DNA from 2 places in the Exiguobacterium sp. Leaf187 genome. Region 2 is predicted to be linked to the other one. Evidence: riboswitches for the same ligand, from Rfam matches in the RefSeq annotation. Region 2 holds a riboswitch; the other holds the start of a gene.
What was found. Region 2 has a riboswitch for S-adenosylmethionine ahead of ASF99_RS13540 (alpha/beta hydrolase). Riboswitches for the same ligand answer to the same signal wherever they lie in the genome.
Positions count from the first base shown of each region.

Region 1: linked by a shared signal. The riboswitch ahead of ASF99_RS14145 (Na+/H+ antiporter NhaC family protein) and the one ahead of ASF99_RS13540 (alpha/beta hydrolase) in region 2 are both predicted to bind S-adenosylmethionine.

Region 1 is NZ_LMPR01000011.1:12,364-20,371, forward strand. It holds gene ASF99_RS14125 (YwpF family protein) at 21-512, shown strand; gene ASF99_RS14130 (histidine phosphatase family protein) at 509-1,099, opposite strand; gene ASF99_RS14135 (alpha/beta hydrolase) at 1,117-2,106, opposite strand; gene ASF99_RS14140 (metal ABC transporter solute-binding protein, Zn/Mn family) at 2,277-3,290, shown strand; SAM riboswitch class I at 3,360-3,464, shown strand; gene ASF99_RS14145 (Na+/H+ antiporter NhaC family protein) at 3,545-4,855, shown strand; gene ASF99_RS14150 (hypothetical protein) at 4,897-5,100, opposite strand; gene ASF99_RS14155 (aldo/keto reductase) at 5,259-6,071, shown strand; gene ASF99_RS14160 (hypothetical protein) at 6,197-6,658, opposite strand; gene ASF99_RS14165 (alanine/glycine:cation symporter family protein) at 6,744-8,008, opposite strand, start outside.
Region 2 is NZ_LMPR01000009.1:1,834,893-1,842,900, forward strand. It holds gene ASF99_RS13520 (M20 family metallopeptidase) at 1-587, opposite strand, end outside; gene ASF99_RS13525 (MetQ/NlpA family ABC transporter substrate-binding protein) at 610-1,428, opposite strand; gene ASF99_RS13530 (methionine ABC transporter permease) at 1,448-2,098, opposite strand; gene ASF99_RS13535 (methionine ABC transporter ATP-binding protein) at 2,088-3,116, opposite strand; SAM riboswitch class I at 3,203-3,306, opposite strand; SAM riboswitch class I at 3,556-3,657, shown strand; gene ASF99_RS13540 (alpha/beta hydrolase) at 3,725-4,483, shown strand; gene ASF99_RS13550 (thymidine kinase) at 5,645-6,259, opposite strand; gene ASF99_RS13555 (DedA family protein) at 6,443-7,093, shown strand; gene ASF99_RS13560 (type B 50S ribosomal protein L31) at 7,130-7,375, opposite strand; gene rho (transcription termination factor Rho) at 7,467-8,008, opposite strand, start outside.

The sequences.
Region 1 (8,008 bases), on a different contig from region 2:
CAAGGGAGGGCATTTTTTTCATGAAAACCTTTAAGTTATGCACTTTACGCATTTTAATGGACGAGTCAGGACGTGATACGACGATTCCCGTCGCCATTCAGGACGGATTGACGGTCAGTACCGAACAGACGGCACAGTGGGTTGCAGAAATCGTCGTTCCTCCAACGGATCAGCCGATCGTCGATGAATTGTTCACAAAACATTTACGTGCTTTGATTGAAATCACGATCTCACGACCTGATAATGACCCTGCCGCGATGATCGTCACGCCCCTTGAACGGACTGTCTTAAGCGAAAACGTCTCGTATGTCTTCACGGGTAAGATGGTCATGATGAAGAATGATTTATCTGAATCGATCTTACGCGAAGTCGTCGAAGATGGATTCGCTGGCGAAGAACTCGTTCAAGAATATAAGGATCGTCGTTCGAAACGTGGCGCCCATATCACAAGCATCGCTAAAGAAACATTCAAGCAATATTTGACAGAGCATCCGAACGCACCCGTTTCTTAAGGTTTTTCGACCTCATCCGTGATGTGGTCCGCTACGTTGATTCGGTCAATCGTATAGTGATCTGTATGATGGATATAATTCGCACACGCGTTTTTCAAAGGTGTCCGGTAACTGAACGTCGCATCAATCGATGATAAGGCTGCCTTGATCGTATGCGAGTGACAGACGATTAGAATTCGTTTCCCTTCATACATGCGTGTCGCTTCCTGTAACGCATCGAACACGCGATCCTGGATGGCTTGTTCCGTTTCAAGACCCGGCACAAGTGTCGTATCGTTCGCTTGAACAGCCTCGTAAATCGCTGCGACTGGTTCACCGGAAGCGGCTCCGAATTCGCGTTCGACAAGTCGCTCGTCTGTCGCTGTAATCGTTAAGCCAACAGCACGACCGATGATTTCCGCCGTCTCAACGGCACGCGACAAGGGACTTGCTACTAAGACATCCCACTTTTCATTCGATAGATAAGCGGCGCTGAGTTCCGCTTGTCTTCTTCCTGTTGCATTCAACGGGATATCTTCTCTTCCTTGAATCCGTTCGTTTAAGTTCCAATCCGTCTGACCATGCCGCACTAAACAAATTTCAGTCATGTCTCTGTCTCCCTCATTTAAGAAATATGACTGATTGTATCATGTTTTCCATTCGGAAGTTGTCGAGGTGGCAACAGTAGTACCTGACAGGTGAAATGTTCAATTCGTTCAAGCAATCGTTCGATCTTTAACGGATTTTCCGTCTGAGCGAAACTAGCAAGTGAGTGCGTACCATTCGGAAAGGAAAACAAACGAACATCGGCTCCGACATCCGCTCCCTTCTCAACGAAATGCAAGGCTTGAGAAAACGGAACAATCGGATCTTTTTTACCGTGCAAGAGCATGATTGGCGGAGCATCCGACGATAAATGTGTGACGGGTGAGACGTGCGTCATCAGCTTGCGCCATTCTTCTCGTCCCCCCTTGTAGAACTTAATATGGGCAATCCAAGTCTGAATGAAATTAAACAGCAAAAAGTTCGTCGGTGGATATAAAGCGATCACACCACTGATCAATGGCATGTGCCGCTCATCGCGCTCACCAACGAAAGCAGATGGGGCAAGTGCCGTCGTCAGCATGAGTGCGGCTCCGGCTGAATCTCCCCATACCATCATCCGTCCTCTTAGAATGCGAAGACCCTCTGCTTCCTTATTCAAAAAACATAACGCATCCCGTACATCTTCGAGGTTATCCGGAAAATAACTGCCCTCTTCGAACAAACGATACTCAATACTACAGACGGCAACTCCGAGTTCAAGTAGTCGATCAACGATTGGACTAAAGCAGAACATGTCATCGCGCTCTCCACGAACGAATGCACCACCGTGTGCATAGATGGCAACTGGAAACGGTCCTTCTCCTGGTGGATAATAGAGATCGAGTTGTAAGATGCGGTCTCCCACCTGTTTGTAGGTGAGCGTCCGCGGTGCAAGTTGTTTTTCTGTGAGTGGCAAGGCGGGTTCGGTCCATCGAAGTAGTGCACCATAATTGTTCCAGATACTCGCTCCCGCTGCTGCCGTCGTCAATAATGCAGCTCCCCCCATTAGCCATGCAGTTTCACGTTTCACTTGATCACCTCCAAAAAGACGTGCCAGTTTCTTCACTTTATTATCCTTTTACCCCGTTTTAAAAGATGTCGAACGTCTCGGTATTCCTACTTGACGCTTCACCAGCGTTCCGCTATAGTGAGAAAGTCCAAATCGGAATTGTTACGTTTTAATAATGGAGGTATCATATAATGAAAAAAATTATTCCTGCTTTAACAATCGCCTTCGCGAGTGCAAGTGTCCTCGCCGCTTGCGGTTCGAATACCGATTCATCGACTTCAGATAAAACCCAGACAGAAGTCTATGCATCGACGTTCGCAACAGCTGCTATTGCCCGCGAAATCGGTGGTGATCAAGTCGACGTCAAGATGATCGTCCCACCTGGAGCAGATCCTCACTCTTACGAGCCGACGTCAAAACAACTCACTGAAATTGCTAAGGGTGACTTGTTCCTCTTAACGGGCACGACGCTCGAGCCGTATTCGAAAAAAATCCAAGAGAGCTTAAAAGGCACGGACGTCCGCTTCATTGAGACGAGTAAAGACGTCAACTTGCTAGAATCGGATGCTACGCTTCATGCACATGAAGAAGAGGGGCATACAGAAGACGAACATGCTCACGAAGAAGAAGGGCACGATGATCACGCAACGGACGAACATGCGCATGAAGAAGAGGGTCATGACCACGGAAAATACGATCCACACGTCTGGCTCGACCCTGTCAACGCAAAAGCAATGGCACACTCGATTACAACTGCTTTATCAAAAGAAGTACCAAAAGACAAAGCAACATTCGAGAAAAACTTAAAAGCGTTCGATCAGCAAGCTGATGAATTGGACGAACAATTTAAACAAGCCGTCGCTGATGGATCAAAAAAAGAACTTCTCGTTACGCATGCCGCTTATGGTTACCTCGCAGAACGATATGGTTTCACACAACTGCCGATCGCGGGAATTTCTCCTTCCGATGAACCGTCACAAAAGCAACTGGCCACTTTAGTGAAAGAAGCACGGATGCATGATTTGAAATACGTCGCGTTCGAAGAGACGGTCTCACCGAAGGTCGCACGTGTCATCCAAAAAGAAATCGGAGCTGAATCCGTGACGATTCATAATCTAGAGTCGGTCACGAAAGCGCAACAAAACAGCTCGTACTTCAAGTTGATGGAAGAAAACGTCCAAACATTAAAACAAGCACTTCAGTAAAGTACAGTTGACACGCGTTACTCAATGCGGTACGGTAAGAAACGTGTTTTACAACAATTGAATGACTTCTTTTTATCGCGAGAAACGGAGGGACTGGCCCAATGATGTTTCGGCAGCGGACGATTTGATTCGTACTGTGCCAAATCCAGCAAGCGAAAGCTTGAGAGATAAGAAGAGCGTCTTTTTTCATAAAGACCTCCTTCTTTCTTGCGAAGGGGTCTTTTTTTGTACCTTTGAGAAACGAGGTGTCAACAATGAATGAAACGATCACGCCTAACAAATGGGCACTGCTTCCCCTCGTCGTATTCCTGGTCCTCTTCATCGGAGCCGGGATCTTCTATGACGACTTTTACAAATTTCCGATCCTTATCGCCGCATTGATTGCTTTAATCTTTGCTGCAATCACAACGAAAGGATCCATCAATCAAACGGTCGAACGAATCGCAACCGGTGCCGGAAATCCCGATATCATGATCATGGTCTTCATCTTCTTATTAGCCGGTACGTTTTCTGGAACGGCAGAAGCAATCGGTGCCATCGATGCGACCGTCAATGCTGCTTTGACGTTCCTACCTCCGTCACTCCTGATGAGCGGTCTGTTCGTCATCGCTGCCTTCATCTCGATGGCGATGGGGACATCTACCGGAACGATTGCCGCGCTCGCGCCGATCGCTTTCGGTATTCATGAAGCAACAGGCATCAACGTCGCGATCGCAGCAGCATCAGTCGTTGGGGGTTCGATGTTCGGCGATAACTTGTCGTTCATCTCAGATACGACGATCGCTGCCGTTCGAACGCAAAAAACGAACATGCGTGATAAGTTCCGAACGAACTTCATGATCGTTCTCCCGGCTGCCATCTTGACGGTCATCTTACTCGCATTCGTTTCTGGTTCTGGCGATGCGGTAACGGCTAAAGCATTCGAGTTCTACAAATTGATTCCATATCTCGCCGTCATCGTCCTTGCACTATTTGGTGTTAATGTCATCCTCGTTCTCGTCGGTGGTACATTGCTCACTGGCATCATCGGTATGATTGACAATAGCTTCGGTTTAAGTGGGTTCGTCCTTTCGATGTCAAAAGGAATGATGGGCATGGCAGAGATTTCAATCTTGACGCTCCTCATGGGTGGTCTCGTCAGTTTGATTACGTTCAACGGTGGAATTGCTTACTTGAAAGAGACGCTGACGCGCAAGATTTCACAGCGTCGCGGTGCCGAATTCAGTATGGCGGCACTCGTTAGTGCGACGAACCTCGCAACGGCGAACAATACGATCTCGATTCTTGTCGCTGGACCACTGGCAGCTGAAATCGCCGATACGTATGAAATCGATCGCAAGAAATCAGCGAGTATCCTTGATATCTTCTCTTGTGGTATTCAAGGCATCATTCCGTATGGGGCACAACTATTGATTGCAGCAGAATTGACGAAGACGGCTTCTCCTGAACTGATTCCGTATCTGTTCTATCCGTTCCTCCTCTTCGTTTGTGGATCAATCGCCATCTTCTTCGGATTGCCACGCATGAAGAAGACAGCTGCGAAGCAAGAAAAAATTTCTTCCTAATCATAAAAACAGGTCCGATCGCTATGATCAGACCTGTTTTGTTATTTTTTCTGCTTTGCTTGTCTTTCTAAGATCAAATAGGCGATTGCCGGAAGTGGAAACTGAAGGAGTCCAGCACCTCCCCACACCCATGGATTACGTCCTGACTTTCGTGCACTGAAAAACAGACTCACTGCTTGTGTGACCAGCAAGGCACCAATACTAAGCCAAGCTCCCTTTGATAGCTTTTTATTCTTTTGAGCCATCTGTTATCCTCCTTTTTCGGACAGGCATTCAGATTTTATTACGCTTCTATTTTATATCATATCCTATTTCTCCATGAGCATAGAAACGGACGTCTTCGTTCGTTCATGCTAAACTAAACGAGCAAATCTAAACTACGTTTTATGAGGAGGAGTAACACATGCAATACGCAAAACTTTCAAACGGTATTACGATTCCCCAAATCGGATTCGGTGTCTGGCAAGTAGATGAAGAGACAGAAGCACCTGCTGCTGTCGCTGAAGCACTACGTGTCGGCTATCGTCACATCGATACAGCTGCTGTCTACAAAAACGAGCGCGGTGTCGCAAAAGGAATCAAGGAAAGCGGCGTGAAACGTGAGGATCTCTTCTTAACGTCAAAAGTCTGGAACGATGATATTCGTGCCGGTCGGACGAAGGAAGCATTCGCAGAATCGCTCGAACGTCTCGAAACAGATTATCTTGACCTCTATCTCATCCACTGGCCGGTCGAAGGCTATATCGAAGCGTGGAAAGCAATGGTTGAATTGTACGAAGAAGGCAAGATCAAAGCGATCGGTGTCTCGAACTTCAAGGAACATCACCTCGATACATTGGCAGAAGAGGGATTGATGGCTCCAATGATCAACCAAGTCGAATTGCATCCACAATTGCCGCAACACGAACTACACGAATACTTGCAAGATCACAATATCCAAGTCGAAGCATGGAGCCCACTCATGCAAGGGAAATTCCTCGAAATCAATGATTTCAAGGAAATCGCAGAGAAGCACGGCAAGACACCTTCACAAGTCGTCTTACGTTGGCACCTCGACAACGGCATCGTCGCTCTTCCGAAATCCGTCACTCCAGCACGCATTGCGGAAAACTTCGACGTCTTTGATTTCCAACTCGATGCTGATGATCTTGAGAAAATTGATCGTATCGCAACGGATGTCCGCCTCGGACCAGATCCGGACGAAATCGATTTTTAATCTAAAGGTTATCGTAAAAAAAGAACGGCTTCCATGTGAAGACGTCTTGCTTCATCTGAACGACGAGAGACCCGTTTCCAGTCTACGACTTGGAAGCGAGTCTCTTTTTTTATGCTTGAAGCTGTTCAGACATAATAAATTAAAATCGTATCTTCCGCTTCTTCTGCTTTTTGAAAATAGGCACGTAAATCAGCAAACTGTTCCCAGATATCCTCGAATTCGCCCGGTGTTCCAGCTTCATCATGAATCGAAGCGAGTGCCCGTTGATCGAAATTCCGCATCACCTCAGCCGATATGATGAGGAGTGGCAAGGGAAGAATACCGACAATCGCCGCTTTTTCTTCGTTGACGATCAACTCTTCGCCAACGATCGCTCGTCCCAGGTTGTAATGTGTGTCTTGATCAATGTAGATATCGATTTGATTCATCAAATGATAGATGGCGTTCGTCTGTTCGAGAGCGAATAATTGTTCATGATCGGGTTGTGTCTCATGAATGAATAAAATCCAGTCCATGATGATGTGGGGATCGTTTCCGAACGACTCCCAGACCGCATCCGTGACGCGGACGAAATGTACGTTTTCCATTCTCCCCCTCCCTTCTGTACTCTGTATTCCCTTTTTAAATTCGTTCTATACAAAAAAAGAGCCAGATTTCTCTGACTCCCTTTCCTTAGATCGCTTTTTCATCTTCTTTTGATTCCTGCCATGCTTCAAGCGTATCTTTCCCCGGCAAGTTCGGAATCGAGTCCGCATAGAATCGCGGCTCTTTCCCTGCTTTTCGTTGTGTCATGTAATCATCTAGGGCAAGCTTCGCTATCTTTGCAAGACGGAAAATCGCATACAGATTGACGATCGCCATGAGTCCCATGAAGATGTCCGCTAACGCCCACACGAGACTAGCCGACTCGACAAGTGAACCGAAGACGATCATGACGAGGACGAGTACGCGGTATGCCATCATGACTTGTTTATTTTCACGGATGAAGTTGATGTTCGATTCACCGTAGTAGTAGTTTCCGACGACGGAACTAAACGCAAATAGGAAGATGGCGAGTGCCATGAATCCTGTCGCAAATGATCCAACTTGTGATGCAAGTGCGCCCTGTGCTAAATCAATACCAGCTAAGGCATCTCCATTCGCATCTTTTGTCGGAACTCCACTGACGAGAACGATCATCGCTGTCGCCGAGCAGACCATCAATGTATCGACGAAGACCGCGAATGATTGAATCAAGCCTTGTTTGACCGGGTGAGAGACTTCCGCTGTTGCCGCTGCGTTAGGTGCTGAACCCATACCGGCTTCGTTCGAGAACAAACCGCGACGAATACCATTCAGAACGGCCGCCCCGATTGCTCCCCCTGCTAATGTCTTAAACTCGAATAATCCTTCTTGGAAAATCAATTTAAAGACACTTGGTAATACTTCAAGATTCGTCACCATGATATAGAGGGCGATTAAGATATAACCACCTGCCATGATCGGAACCATGAATGAAGCGACTGTCGCAATACTGCGGACACCACCAAAAATGATCAGTGCCGTCAAGACGACCAATCCGACCGTAATCCATATCTTATCCACGCCATATTGACTTTGTAGAGAAAGCGAGATCGTATTCGATTGGACAGAGTTGAAGACAAAGCCAAATGAGATCGTGATCAGAACACTAAAGACGATTCCTAACCACCGTTGTCCAAGTGCTTTTTCCATGTAATATGCTGGACCACCACGCCATTCTTTTCCGTCACGTACCTTGTAAATCTGAGCAAGCGTACTTTCGACGAATGCTGACGCCGATCCAATCAAGGCAATTAACCACATCCAAAAGACTGCTCCCGGACCGCCGAGTGCGATTGCAGCCGCTACACCCGCGATGTTTCCGGTACCGACACGTGCTGCCGTACTGATCGCGAATGCTTGAAACGGGGAGACAC
Region 2 (8,008 bases):
TCTTCCGGTGACGCCGCTGCGTGCGCCGGACGACCCGTAAAGGCAAAGTCGAGTGGATCGACCGCAAGGGAAGAACCCGTGATCCGTGTTTGTCCCGACGGATGGACCATCAAGGCTGCATCGATTCCTTCCAGTAACTGATGTTTGACGAAACTGCCTTTCGCACTGCCGTTCGGTCCACCTTCCTCGGCTGGTGTTCCAAGGACAACGACACTCCCGCCGACTTCATCGAGCACTTTACTGAGCGCGATCGCCGCTGCGACGCTCGTCGTGCCGATGATATTATGACCGCACGCGTGACCAATACTCGGCAACGCATCGTATTCAGCAAGAAAGGCAATCGTTGCGCCTGGTCGGTCGCTCGATTTCTTCGCGAAGAACGCGGTATCATGCCCAGCGACGCCGAGTTCTACTGTAAAACCTTCCGCCGTTAGACGCTCCGCATGGAGCCGCGAAGCAAAGAATTCCTCATTCCCGATTTCCGGCGTTGCATGAATCCGGTGACTTGTCTCAAGATACGATTCCCGTTTTTGTTCGATATCCTGTTCAATCGTCTCTACCCATGTCGTGCGTACTGGTGTCGTCATACTGTCCACTCTCCTTTTGAAATTATTCGCCGATGTCGCTCAGTGGAACGAACGTCGGGATCGTACTGCCTTTGTATTCTTTTTTGATGAAGGCCGCGACATCTTTTTGTTGATACAGCGATGCGATTTTTTTCAGTTCTTTTTTGTTCTTGTCTTCCGTCCGTGTCGCGATGATGTTGATGTATGGTTTTGCTGTCTCGTTCTCATGAACGATCGAGTCCTTGATCGGGTTGAAGCCAGCGTCAACCGCGATGCCATTGTTGATGATAGACGCCGCGACGTCCGGTAAGACGCGTGGCGTTTGTCCGGCGACGATCGGAACGATTTTCAGCTTCTTCGGATTCTCGACGATCTTATCGACCGAACCGTTACCATCGAAGTCGTCCGGTAGCTTGATCAGACCTGCTTCTTGCAGTAACAAGAGGGCGCGTCCCATGTTCGTCGCTTCGTTCGGAACAGCGATTTTTCCGCCATTTGGAATATCTTTGACATCCTTGTATTTATCCGAGTAGATCCCCATCGGTGCGATGACAGTCGTCGCAATCGGCGATAGCTTCAAGTTATGTTCTTTCTTGAAAGCGTTGAAGTAGGAAATCGTCTGGAAGGCATTGGCGTCGATCTCACCCTCAGCCAGTGCCATGTTCGGCTGGACATAATCGGAGAACTTGACGAGTTCGATTTTGATGCCTTCCTTCTCTGCTTTTTTGGCGACATAATCCCAAACTTGTGTGTCTGAACCGCTGACACCGAGCTTGATCGTCTTTTCGTCTTCTCCTGATGCTGCGCACCCGGCAAATAAAATCGTCGTGAGTGTTGCTCCAATTGCTACTGCTTTTTTCATGGCTGAATCGCTCCCTTGATTAATGTCTTCTAATTTTTCGTGCGACGATGTTGCCTGTCGTCTGTAAGCCTTGGACTAAGATGACGAGAATCCCGACCGTGATGATCATGACTTTCGTGTCGAATCGTTGATAGCCATAAGTGATCGCTAAGTCGCCGAGACCACCGCCTCCAATCGCACCTGCCATCGCTGACGCCCCGATCAAGCCAACCGTCGCGATCGTTAAGTTCAGGATGAGTGAACCGAGTGCTTCCGGTAGGAGGAAGCGGAAAATCGTTTGAAACGGTGTCGCGCCCATCGCTTCTGCTGCTTCAAGAACGCCTTTATCGACTTCGAGTAAAGAACTCTCGATCAGACGCGCCATGTACGGTGCAGCGTAAAAGACGAGCGGGACGATGGCGGCTTCTGTTCCGATCGATGTCTGAACGATCAAGCGCGTCAACGGGATGATCGCGACGAGTAAGATGATGAACGGAATCGAGCGGAAAATATTGACGATACTGTTGAAGAACGTGAACAGCGGGACATTTTCAAGCAATGCTCCTTTTCGCGTGACGACAAGCAGGATCCCGAGTGGTAAGCCGATCAAGGTCGAGAATAAGAGCGAAACGGATACCATCGTCATCGTCTGCAAAAATGCTGTCCAGATATCACTGTAATTAACTAGCATGAGCAAGTACCTCCTCGACCGTCACCTGTGCCTGATCGATGTAGTGTAACGCTCGTTTCACTTCAGTCTGCTCACCAATCAACTCGATGAGTAAGGTGCCGAACGGCGTATCCTGCAACTCCGTGATACTACCGTGCAAGATGTTGATATCGACGTCAAAGCGTTTCGCAACTTGCGATAAGAGCGGCTGCCCGGTGTGATGTCCGAGGAAATGAATCTTATAGATCGGATTCGCATTCCGGGACTCGATCAACTGGCGAATCGATGCTGGAATCTCGTCGTGCATGACGGAGCGGACGAAGTTCTGTGCTGTCTCGGTCTGCGGGTTTGAAAAGACATCAAAGACCGTTCCTGACTCGATCAGTTTCCCAGCTTCAATGACAGCGACGCGGTCGCAAATCTCCCGAATGACGCCCATCTCGTGGGTGATCAAGAGAATCGTGATTCCGTACTCCGCATTGATCCGTTTTAATAACTGGAGAATATGATGTGTCGTTTGGGGATCGAGTGCTGACGTCGCTTCGTCACATAAGAGGACGGAAGGTTGCGTCGCGAGTGCCCGGGCGATACCAACGCGCTGTTTCTGCCCACCCGACAATTGATCCGGATAATGATCCGCCTTGTCCGCGAGATCGACGAATTCGAGTAACTCCGTCACCCGGCGGCGAATTTCGTCTTTCTTGACGCCTGCGAGAACGAGTGGTTTCGCGACATTCGTAAAGACCGTGTTCGCATTCAATAGATTGAAGTGCTGAAAAATCATCCCGATCCGTTGTTTTGCTTGGCGCAATTTTTTCGGAGACAGTTGCGTTAAATCTTCTCCATCGACCGTCACCGTTCCTGACGTCGGTCGTTCTAATAGATTGACACAGCGGAGCAGTGAACTTTTTCCGGCACCGCTAAAGCCGATGACACCAAAGATTTCGCCTTTCTCGATCGTCAGGTCGACACCGTCGAGTGCTGCGATCGTCTGATCTTTCGTGACGTACGTTTTTTTGACTTGATGAAATGCGATCATTCCGTTTTCCCCCTTCATTCAACAAAAAAGGTCCCTTCTTGAGAAACAAGAAGAGACCTGGATCCGCACAGTGGCAGAATCCACTCCACTCATCTCTCAGACATCTGTCTGATGGAATTGGCACAGTGCTCATAATGAGTCTGTTGCCGAGGTTTCGTAGGGCCAGTCCCTCCACCTCTCTGGATAAGTATTGCGGTATGAAATTTGTATGTGTGTTGTTGCGTTGTTGCTTATGTCGTAAAACTAATTTTTACATTACGGGTCGAAACTTTAAAAGTCAACCAACTTTGCAAAAATAATCCATTTGGCGCATATCGATGGATGAACAAGTTATGAGTTAGCTTACTCAACGGATCATGATTCGTCAAGAAAGATTTGACAAGTCATTTTTGGTCGTGCTACCATCGTTTCAATGATTATTCCGACAATTCCAATATGATATTTATCAAGAGTGAACGAGAGACCTGGCTCTATGACTTCACGGCAACCTGCAATCTGTAAGGTGCTCCGACCAGCAAAGCGCGGCTTTGGATGATACGGTGAAAAACTCGTGGGCGTCCAAGCAGTGACGTCGACGAGTTTTTTTCATGAATGGAGGAAAAATAGTAATGATGAACTATCCTGTATTGACTGGTGCTGAAGCGTTCTATTTTCAAGGGGGATCGATCGGCATTCTAATCTGTCATGGTTTTAACGCCACACCGCAAAGTGTCCGGGACGTCGGTGAGGCATTCGCTGCTGAAGGTTTTACCGTCTATGCCCCGCGCTTACGTGGACATGGAACGAATGTCCGCGAGTTTGAACAATCGACTGCTCGATGTTGGAAGCAAAGTCTGCAAGACGGCTATGAACGTTTACAAGAAACATGCGATCAAGTCTTCGTCATCGGTCAATCGATGGGTGCGACGCTTGCACTGTCACTCGCCGCTGACGGCATTCCGTTTGCCGGCATCATTACGATCAATGCCGCACTCTCCGTTCCTTCTTACGAAGCACTTTCGTTCGAGGACGGTCCACAGTACTTACCGGAAGGGGCACCGGACATTAAGCGAGCAGCCTTCGAAATCATCTATGACCTCGTTCCGAGCCGTTGTGCGTTCGAACTCGTCCGTCTGATGGATGAAACGAAAGGACGCTTAGGATCAATCCTTCTGCCGACATTAATTCTCTACTCGGCGACCGATCACGTCGTTCCGCCGTCGAGCTCGGATTATCTGCATCAGCACATCGGAACGAATGATAAACGAAGCTACTGTTTACTGAACTCGTACCACGTCGCGACCCTCGATCATGATCAGGATTTGATCGTTCGTGAGACGATCCGCTTTATCGAACAATCGTGTCAGTTTTCGCAAGAAACAGGCTGAATCAAAAAAAACAGCTATTCGTTTCTATATGGAAGCAAATAGCTGCTACAGATTGTAAGCAAAGCGCAATTTTCTCTAATGGGAGGATTGCGCTTTGTTCATTTCAAATCGTTTTCCTGGGACAAGCATCGACCTCGTCCTGTTAATCAAGATGACGCTTCTTCAACATGTATTTAGTATTTCCTACATGCGACGTACCATCAAAGAGATCTAGACTAACATGACATTCCGTTAATTTTTAGGTCTTGGGTTGAAGGAATAGGTACCCTATTTCTCTACATTAGACGCGTTGCCCGAAAGCAAAAAGACAAATTAGATTAAGACGTCATATACAGGAGAGTACAACAGATCCGGGGAGTGAAAAAACGACGCTTCAAGCAATGCTTACTTTCATTACCGTGAACCTCGAAAAGCCTACAAATTGGTTCTTGGATCCCTCAGGGAATCCACGTTTCTTTAACATTTTAGTAATTAATACATACAACAACCCCTCATTTCAATTACGAAGTGAGGGGTTGTCTACAAGCTGAAACTCCCATATTTAATTATAGGATTTTTTTCTCACTTTTTTCTTTTTTAGCTGCTTTAAAGTTAAGATAAATGGTACACCCAACAGCTGCGATTAAAAAGATTATCCCGTACCCTATTTCAAAGTTAAAACCATAATACAAGATTGTGACTGTAACTAATACAATCAAAACTAATCGTATGCTAGATTTATGGTATTTACTCATTTGTTTACCTCCAATTCCTTACATCAACAGTTATCGTTGTTTGATCTTTTCAATTTATCCATTAAATAAATCCTTCAAAAACACTATACCTTACACCAAAAACCTTCGAAAGGTTACATACAAACGAGAAAAACAGTAAGAGTTTTCAGTTGATGAATCCTTATTGTCTTTTTAATTACTTATATACTCTATGTTTAGAGTTAGCTAACTCACGATAAAGAACTGTTACAAGTAGTAATTAGTTACTTTATTCTTTTAGTCCTAGCTTTCTTTATCATTCATCTCGAGTTTAAAAAAGTGACTAAAAGAAGCTGAGACTTAACTAGCTGAGTTTAACGAAAAAAAAGAATCGCCATCACTCAGGATGTGCAATTCCTTTTTATCATCTGTAAAACTGAGTTATATCCCAGCCTTCGCCTTTTTTCATTTATCGTTCTTGGTGTTGCACCGATTGGAGCGGCTTCGGTTTTCCAGGTACCTCATGGCAATGACGGCAACGTGGCTCATACGATTCCGACGCTCCGACTAGGATGATCGGATCATCGTAGTTCGCTGGTTTCCCGTCAATCAAACGTTGTGTCCGGGAAGCCGGATCCCCACATGAAAGACAGATCGCTTGTAGCTTCGTCACGAATTCTGCACGCGCCAGTAATTCAGGCATTTTCCCGAATGGCTCTGCCCGGAAATCTTGATCAAGGCCTGCACAAATGACGCGTTTTCCGTCTTGTGCGAGTGCTTCGATGACTTGTACGATCTCATCATCAAAGAATTGAACTTCATCAATGCCAACGATTTGTGTTTCTTCTGCTACTGCCGCGTAGAGATCACGACTCGTCGCCATCGGAATCGCTACGACAGAGTTGCCAACGTGAGAGACGACATGCTCTTCATGGTACCGGTCGTCGATTGCTGGCTTGAATACTTGCACGGGCAGTTTGCCGTACTGCGCCCGTCTGACACGACGAATCAACTCTTCCGATTTCCCGGAAAACATACTGCCACAAATTACTTCGATCCAGCCGTACTGATTTATTACATGCATCATCGTCCGACACCGTCCTCTAAAAATAGTCACTTTAACGAGTATAGCTCGAAACGGTATCGAGAAAAAGGGTTGACTTCCGGAAATCAAAATTCATTTTTTCTTTCCCTAGAATTTTTGTCCTTTCATTCCAACTGCCCCCTATTTCCTGTACACTGAAGAAGAAGATTCTCACGAAAGAAGGTGTCCCCGATTCATCATCTCTTACATGACATCCTGCACCAATATGGTGCCCTTGGTCTCTCCGTCCTTCTCGCAGGTGGTATCGTGGGATTGCCGGTTCCTGATGAGACCCTGCTCGTTTTGTCCGGATTTTGGATGCATCAAGGCAATCTACCACTCGTCGGTACGATTCTCGCCGCTTACGCCGGCAGTTGCATCGGGATGACGATCAGCTATTTACTCGGATTAAAACTCGGTATGCCACTACTACACCGCGTTGGACCGAAAATGCGTATCTCAGAAAAACATATTCTTTCCGCTGAAGCCGGATTTCGTCGTTACGGAAAATCGGTCTTGATCATCGGTTACTACATACCTGGTCTCCGCCAACTCTCTGCCTTTTTTGCAGGCGTCTCAAAAATGCCGTTTCGCGTTTTTGCGAGTTATGCATATACAGGTGCCTTGATTTGGATCAGCGTGTTCTTAGGCGCCGGTTATTTCGTCGGCCGCCATCTCTCGTTCCATAAAGTCATGGACTATGTCTTGGCACATCCGGAAGTCATGCCCTATTTAATCGGGATTGCTGGCGGAATCGCCTTCTCGTTCGTCTTGAAGACGTATCTCGCGTATCGTTCACAATTCAGTCTATACAAAAACAGCCTGCTTCCGTAATGGAGGCAGGCTGTTTTTTTAAGAACCGACAAGTAATTACTTGCGGCCGTATTTTTTGTTGAAGCGATCGACACGACCATCTGCCGCGTTGAACTTTTGACGACCTGTGTAGAATGGGTGCGAGTCTGAAGACACATCCACACGGATGAGTGGGTACTCGTTACCATCTTCCCAAGTGATCGTTTCGTTCGAAGAACGAGTAGAACCGCTTAAGAATTTGTACTCAGTCGTTGAATCCATAAATACTACTTTGTTGTAGTTAGGGTGAATTCCTTGTTTCATGGTTGATTTCTCTCCTTCCGCCCTGGTTCATTTGCTGAGCCAGAGTAAGTTACCTTCCTATACTAAACGATTTTTTTATGCGTCGCAATAGTTATTTTTCTGTCGTCGTTTCCTTCTTGACGGTACGTGGTTTAGCTGGCGCGCGTCGGACCGCCTTCTTCTGTTCTTTCTCGAGTTCGACGAAAAATTCTTCATTATTTTTCGTATCACGAATCTTACGCAGGAACGTATCGACGAACTCGTTCGACTCGTTCATCGTCCGGCGAATCGCCCAAAGCGCATCAAGCTGCTCTTTCGGAAGCAACAGTTCTTCCTTCCGTGTACCGGACTTCCGAATGTCGATCGCTGGGAAGATTCGACGCTCTGACAACTTACGATCAAGATGCAGTTCCATGTTGCCAGTTCCTTTGAATTCCTCATAGATGACGTCATCCATGCGCGATCCTGTCTCGACGAGTGCTGTCGCAAGAATCGTCAAACTACCACCGTGTTCGATGTTTCGCGCTGCACCAAAGAACCGTTTTGGCTTATGGAACGCAGCCGGATCAATTCCGCCAGAGAGCGTCCGACCACTTTGCGGTACCGTTAAGTTATAGGCCCGTGTTAGACGCGTGATCGAATCCATCAAGATGA